DNA from 3 places in the Nocardioides marmoribigeumensis genome. Region 2 is predicted to be linked to each of the others. Evidence: riboswitches for the same ligand, from Rfam matches in the RefSeq annotation. Region 2 holds a riboswitch; each other region holds the start of a gene.
The links. Region 2 has a riboswitch for cyclic di-AMP ahead of J2S63_RS00545 (C40 family peptidase). Riboswitches for the same ligand answer to the same signal wherever they lie in the genome.

Region 1 (2,254 bases), 1.8 Mb from region 2:
GCGGTGGCGCGGGCCACCGCGGGCCCGATCCTCGGGGTGTCCCGCGCGCTGCGCCGCGTGCAGGACGGCGACCTCGACGTGTCGGTGCCCGTCTACGACGCGACCGAGATCGGGCGACTCCAGGTCGGCTTCAACGCGATGGTCGTCGGGCTGCGCGAGCGGGAGCGCATCCGCGACGCGTTCGGCACCTATGTCGACCCGGCGATCGCCGAGCTGATCCTGCGGGAGGGCACCGACCTCGACGGCGAGGAGCTCGAGGTGACGGTGATGTTCATCGACATCCGCGGCTTCACCACCTACGCCTCCGAGACCGAGGCCCACGAGGTGGTCACGCGGGTCAACCAGCTGTTCTCCACCGTGGTGCCGATCGTCCACGAGCACGAGGGGCACGTGGACAAGTTCGTCGGCGACGGCCTGCTGGCCGTCTTCGGCGCCCCGCGGCGCAACGAGCGCCACGCCGACGCCGCGCTGGCGGCCGCGCGGGCCATCGCCGAGGCCGTCCCCCAGGTCGACCCCGACCTCGGCATCGGCATCGGCCTCAACTCCGGGCCGGTCGTCGCCGGCAACGTAGGCGGCGGCGGTCGGCTGGAGTTCACCGTCATCGGCCACACCGTCAACATCGCCGCCCGGGTGGAGTCCGCGACCCGCGAGACCGGTGACACCGTGCTGCTCTCGGAGGCGACCCGCGACCAGCTGGCCGACCCTCCGGACCTCACCGCGCGCGAGGGCATCCACCTCAAGGGCCGCGACGGCGAGGTCACGCTCTACGCACCCGCCTAGCACCTCGGGTCCGTCCCCTGGGTCACACCGATCCCTGCGGTCACGACCTCGGCCCGGGAAGGTAAAGACCCGTCCTCGGTGCTTCACCGGGCCGCACGGTCCGTCGTAGTTTTCTCGGGCCTCGCACCCCCTGCGGGGCGGCCACCGTCGTACGCCGAGTCCTGCCGGTCGGTGGTCCCCGAACCGCTTGGCAGGAGCGGGGGACCCACGTTCCACGGGCTGCCACCGCAGCCCTCGGGGTGAAGCCGCGCGAGCGGCCGGGCACTCCTGCCCGAACCCGACAGCTGACCTCGCAGGCGTGTGGAGGAACCTTCATGCGCTCACGCATGCCTGCCGTCCGACGGGCGTCCCGTCGTACCCCCCTGACCGTCCTGTCCCTGCTCTCCTCGGCCCTGATGTCGCTGGTGCTGGTCACCGGCGCCGGCCTCGTCGTCGCCGGCGCCGCCCAGGCCGACACGCGGCCCTCGCCCGGCCCCACGATGCACTCGACCCAGCGGACGCCCCGTCCGCAGGCGCGGCCCCGGCACTACCGCGCCTGGCAGCGGATCGCCCACTGCGAGAGCACCGGCCGGTGGCACGTCGACACCGGCAACGGCTACTACGGCGGCCTGCAGATCAGCGCCGGCACGTGGCGGGCGTACGGCGGCCGGCGCTACGCCCGGCTCCCGCACCGCGCCACGAAGGTGAAGCAGATGCGGGTCGCCGAGCGCATCCTGCGCGGGCAGGGCTGGGGCGCCTGGCCCCACTGCTCGCGCGTCGCCGGCATGCGCTGAGCCTCGCGGGTCGTCCCGCACCGGCGACCTGCGCCGGCGTCGTGGCCGGACGGGCCGCGCGCTCCTAGGCTGTGCGGCGTGGGAGAGCAGGAGGTCTCGGGGGCGACGCGCTACCGCGCGTTCGGCGGGCTGGTGGTGCAGACCGCCGCGGGCGAGCAGGAGCTGCGCCGGCGCCGCGAGCGCGACGTCCTGGCGGTGCTGCTCGCCGTCCGTGCTCCGGTGTCGGCCGACCGGCTGCTCGGCGAGGTGTGGGACTCCGGCGCGGCGCTCGGCTCCCTCCAGGCGGTGGTCTCACGCCTGCGCGACACGGTCGAGCCGCGACGGACCGCGCGCGGGGAGAACCGCTGCCTGGTGAGCACGTCGGCGGGCTACGCGATCCGCGCCGACGTCGCGGACGTCGACACCTGGCTGTTCGAGGACGCCGCCGGACGGTGCCTCGCCTCGACCGACCCGGCCGGGGCGCTGACGCTCTTCGAGCAGGGCGAGGCGCTGTGGACCGGCGAGCCCTACGCCGACTGCTCGCCCGAGGCCGTGGTGGCGGCCCGGGCCCGGCTGGTCGAGCTGCGCGCCGCGGCCACCGAGCGCGCGGCCCAGGCCCTGCTCGACCTCGGCCGCCCCGAGCAGGTCGGGCTGGTCCTGGCGCGCCTGGTCGAGGAGCACCCGTTCCGCGAGCGCCTGTTCGCGCTGCTGGCGCTGGCGCA
Region 2 (2,254 bases):
CGTAGCGGGCGGCGATCTCGCGCATCGTGGCCGCGGAGTATCCCTTCGGCTCCCTCATCGCCGGCACCGGCATGTTGTAGAGGAAGCCGGCCACGAAGCCGTTCTGCTTGTAGTTGGCGCTCTGGGCCCACGGCTTCCAGTGGACGCCCGCCTTCTCGTAGGCGCCACGGGCGAAGCTGCCCGCGTGGTTGAAGCCGTGCAGGGAGACGAGGAACGAGAGGGCGACGGCACCGACCACGACGCGTGAGGCGTGCCAGCCGAGCCACAGGCGCCGCTGGGTCCGGTCGGGGTGGGGGAACCATCGCCGGAGGAGTCGCCCGAGCAGGGCGGCCCCCACGACGACGCCGGCGGCCCCCAGCAGGCCCACGGCGACGTACTGGGGACTCACCATCTCGGTGAGGAAGCCGGGCTCGCGCAGGAACGCCACGTCGGAGGGGTAGACCGGCTCGCGCCGGAGCTCGAGCTTGGCGTGGTCGGCCGCGGCGACGATCAGGCAGAGCGCCAGCAGCACGCCGCAGCTGGCGAGCAAGCGGTTGGTCAGCGCGGTCAGCACCGCGAGGAGCGCCCCCAGCACGACCGAGGACAGCAGGAAGACGCGCTGGACGTCGTGTCGTTCCACGAGCTGCTGGAAGGAGGCGTCGGTCCGCCAGTAGTTCAGCAGGACGTTGCACGCCATGGTCCAGACAGCTGCGAACGAGACCGCGGCCACGATCTGGAGGATCCAACGACGCGTCGGGCGCGGCTCAGGATCGGGTGAAGGCGGGCTCTCCACCTCCGTGTCAGTGAGGGTCACGGGTGTCCAAGGGGTCGGTCGGGAGTCATGGACTGGTCCGACGGGTGTCTCCTGAGTGCATTGTTCATGACACACGGTGAGCAGGAACACACGACACGTGTGACGTGGCCGATTGGACTCGGTCACGTGACTTACCTATGTTGCTTGTCGGCTTCTGTCCCAGTCGACGACCCGTCGGCGCGGGAGCCGCGCTTAGTCCGCGCAGCGCGCCGCCCATCCCGGCAGCGTGCGAGCGGAGCCGGGGACCCACGTCCTTGGGGTGAATCGGAGCTTGCTCCGTAGGGTTTCTTTGCCGCCCGAACCCGTCAGCTAACCCGGTAGGCGTCAGACAAAGGAGACAGCTGACGTGGCTCACGCCAGCAGAAATCACGCTGCCCGCGCCCTGACGGCGATCTGCCTCGGCGCGACGGGCGCCACCATTCTCACCGCAGCCCCCGCTCTCGCCGACGACGTCGACCAGGCGCAAGCCAAGGTCGAGCACATCAGCCACGACCGCAAGGCCGTGGCACGGACCGCCCAGCAGAACCACAGGGCTCTGTACAAGGCTCGCTTGAGCCTGTCCGTCACCCGCGCGGAGCTCCGCTCCTACCGCATGGCTCTGGTCGAGGTGCAGGACCGCGTCCAGGCGATGCAGGACGAGGAGGGCTCGTCGATCGGGCGCGCCCTGAGCGCCGCCTCCGAGGTCACCACGGCGCCGGACCCGGCCGAGGCCCTGGACGACGTGCAGGCCGAGATGACCGAGGACGCCGAGGCGCCCGAGACCGAGGACTCCCTCCAGGACCGTCTCGTGGAGCTGCGTGCCGCCTCGACCAGGCAGGAGACCCGCGTCCGGGTCCTCACCACGCGGGTCCAGCGGACCAACCGCCACCTGGCCGACGTCAAGGCCTCGCTGTCCCGCGCGTACGCCGCTCTGAAGGACGCCAAGGACGAGGCCGCCGCGGCCGAGGCCGAGGCCGAGGCACAGGCTCCGGCCGCCCCCGCTGCGTCGAGCGGCGCCGCCGCTGCCGTCGCCTACGCGATGGCCCAGGTCGGCGACGCCTACGTGTACGGCGCCGCCGGTCCGGACGCGTTCGACTGCAGCGGCCTGACGATGGCTGCGTGGGCGCAGGCGGGCGTGGCGCTGCCGCACTCGTCGAGCGCGCAGATGGGCTCGGGCACCCCGGTGTCGATCGAGGCCCTCCAGCCCGGTGACCTGGTGTTCTACTACAGCCCGGTCAGCCACGTCGGCATGTACATCGGCAACGGCCAGCTCGTGCACGCCGCCAACCCCAGCACCGGCGTGCAGGTCACCTCGGTGAGCTCCATGCCGATCGCGGGTGCGGTCCGCCCCGGCTGAGACCTTCCAGCACGAGATCGAGCCCCCGGCGCGTCGTCCGCGCCGGGGGCTTGCTCGTGCCCACGACAATGGGAACCGTGCCACCTCACCCCCGGTCGCGACGCACTCGCGCCGTCGTCGTCCTG
Region 3 (2,254 bases), 3.8 Mb from region 2:
TCGCGGTCCTCGACCTCGACGAGGCCGAGGCCGCGAAGACGGCGGCGACGCTGCCCGTCGACGGCGACGAGAAGGCCATCGGCATCGGTGTCGACGTGGCCGACGCGGCCGCCGTCGAGGCCGCGGTCACCCGGGTCGTCGAGGAGCTGGGCAAGGTCGACGTGCTGGTCAACAACGCCGGCATCACCCGCGACAACCTGCTGTTCAAGATGACCGAGGACGACTGGGACTCGGTGATCAACGTCCACCTGCGCGGGGCGTTCCTGATGACCCGGGCCGTCCAGAAGCACATGGTCGAGGCGAAGTTCGGCAAGATCCTCAACCTCTCGAGCGTCTCCGCGCTCGGCAACCGGGGCCAGGCCAACTACTCCGCGGCCAAGATGGGCATCCAGGGCTTCACCCGCACGCTCGCGCTCGAGCTCGGCCCCTTCGGCATCAACGCCAACGCCATCGCGCCCGGGTTCATCGTCACCGAGATGACCGACGCCACCGCGCGCCGGGTCGGTGTCGAGCCCGAGGCCTACCGCGAGGCGGCGGCCGCGGCCACGCCCGTGCGCCGGGTGGGCTGGCCCGAGGACATCGCCGCCGCCGCGGCGTACCTCTGCAGCGACGAGGCCTCCTACGTCACCGGCCAGACCCTGTACGTCGACGGTGGCGCCAAGGTCTGAGCCACCGCGGGCGACGGGCCGGGCGACGGATCCGGTGGAATCTCGCGCGCGACGCGCCCGATTCCCCGCAATCGCTGGCGCAACCGGGACTGATCAACTACTTTCGTCCGGCTGACAACTCAACACCCGCGCGGGCTCGCCGAGTCCTGCCGTCCGCGACGGGCCGACGACCACTGGCAGGAGTGGGGGACCCAACATCGTGTCCCTCTGACGGTTCCCCCACCGTCACGGGCACTCGGGGTGAAGCAGACCGGCCTCTTCGGAGACCGCGACGCGGAGCACCTTCTGGCTCCAACCCGACAGCTCACCTCACAGGCGTGAGAAGGGATACCCCGGCATGCCTGTGCCCGCGCTCGTCGCTGCGCGCCCGACCGTCCCCGGTCCGGCCCGCTCCACCTCGTCCACCGCGTCGCTGTCCACGCACGTCCTCCGCAAGGCCGCCGTCAACGCCCTCGTGCTGGCGCTGACCGCCCTGGTGCTCGTGGCCCACCCCACCACCGCCCGCCAGGGCACCGCGCCCGCACCGCAGGCGCCCGTCGTCTCCCCGCGGATCACCCACGTCGCGGCCGTCTCGACCCGCATCCGGTCCGCGCTGACCATCGCCCGCAACCAGAAGGGCGACCCCTACCGCTACGGCGCGTCCGGTCCCAACGCCTTCGACTGCTCGGGGCTGGTCTACTACGCCACGCACCGCGCCGGCTTCGGCCACGTGCCGCGCACCTCCTCCGCCCAGGCGCGGTTCATGCGGCACATCAAGCGCTCGGCCATGCGCCCGGGCGACTTCGTGTTCTTCTACGACGGCGGCGGGGTCTACCACGTCGGCGTCTTCACCGGCTGGGACCGCGGGCGTCGGATGATCGTCCATGCGCCGTACACCGGCGCGCGCGTGCGCCGCGAGGCCATCTGGACGAACCGGTGGTTCCCCGGCACGTTGCGGCGGTGATCCCAGCCGCACGTAGGATCCTGGTCCCATGCGCACCGACCGGACCACGACCCGTCCTGCCTGGCTGCGTGCCGGCTCCCTGCTCGCCGCCTCCGCCCTGCTGCTGACCGCCTGCGGCGGCGACAAGAAGGACGGCGGCAGCGACCAGCCCGCGGACCCGCAGGGCACCGGCCACCAGTCGACGCTCTCGCGGATCAACCCGCTGACCGGCGAGCGGCTGGGCGCCCCGCCCAAGCGGCCGATCCTGGCGTTCAAGATCGACAACTCCGGCCACGGCACGCAGGTCGGGCTCGGCAAGGCCGACATGGTCGTGGAGGAGCTGGTCGAGGGCGGCATCACCCGGCTCGCGGCGTTCTACTACAGCAAGGTCCCGCACCGGGCCGGCCCGATGCGGTCGATGCGGGCCACCGACATCGGCATCGTCCAGCCCCTCAAGGCGGTCCTGGTCGCCAGCGGGGGAGCCGGGGTCACCTTGCGGCGCGTGCACGGGGCCGGCATCCGCACCGTGACCGAGGGCGCGCCGGGCTTCTACCGCGGGCAGGGCTACGCGCCGTACAACCTGTTCATGGACGTCGACAAGCTGGTCAAGCCGATGAAGGCGCTCCGGACGACGCCGACGCCCTACCTCCCCTTCGGTGACCAG

Region 1: another riboswitch for cyclic di-AMP. It lies ahead of J2S63_RS09185 (transglycosylase family protein); the one in region 2 lies ahead of J2S63_RS00545 (C40 family peptidase).
Region 3: another riboswitch for cyclic di-AMP. It lies ahead of J2S63_RS18405 (C40 family peptidase); the one in region 2 lies ahead of J2S63_RS00545 (C40 family peptidase).

What each region holds. Positions count from the first base shown of each region.
Region 1 is NZ_JAVDYG010000001.1:1,916,757-1,919,010, forward strand. Features, by position in the region: gene J2S63_RS09180 (adenylate/guanylate cyclase domain-containing protein) at 1-780, shown strand, start outside; cyclic di-AMP (ydaO/yuaA leader) riboswitch at 947-1,093, shown strand; gene J2S63_RS09185 (transglycosylase family protein) at 1,095-1,553, shown strand; gene J2S63_RS09190 (ATP-binding protein) at 1,632-2,254, shown strand, end outside.
Region 2 is NZ_JAVDYG010000001.1:122,994-125,247, reverse strand. Features, by position in the region: gene J2S63_RS00550 (LTA synthase family protein) at 1-709, opposite strand, end outside; cyclic di-AMP (ydaO/yuaA leader) riboswitch at 994-1,132, shown strand; gene J2S63_RS00545 (C40 family peptidase) at 1,140-2,129, shown strand.
Region 3 is NZ_JAVDYG010000001.1:3,877,665-3,879,918, forward strand. Features, by position in the region: gene fabG (3-oxoacyl-ACP reductase FabG) at 1-668, shown strand, start outside; cyclic di-AMP (ydaO/yuaA leader) riboswitch at 820-999, shown strand; gene J2S63_RS18405 (C40 family peptidase) at 1,006-1,611, shown strand; gene J2S63_RS18410 (DUF3048 domain-containing protein) at 1,640-2,254, shown strand, end outside.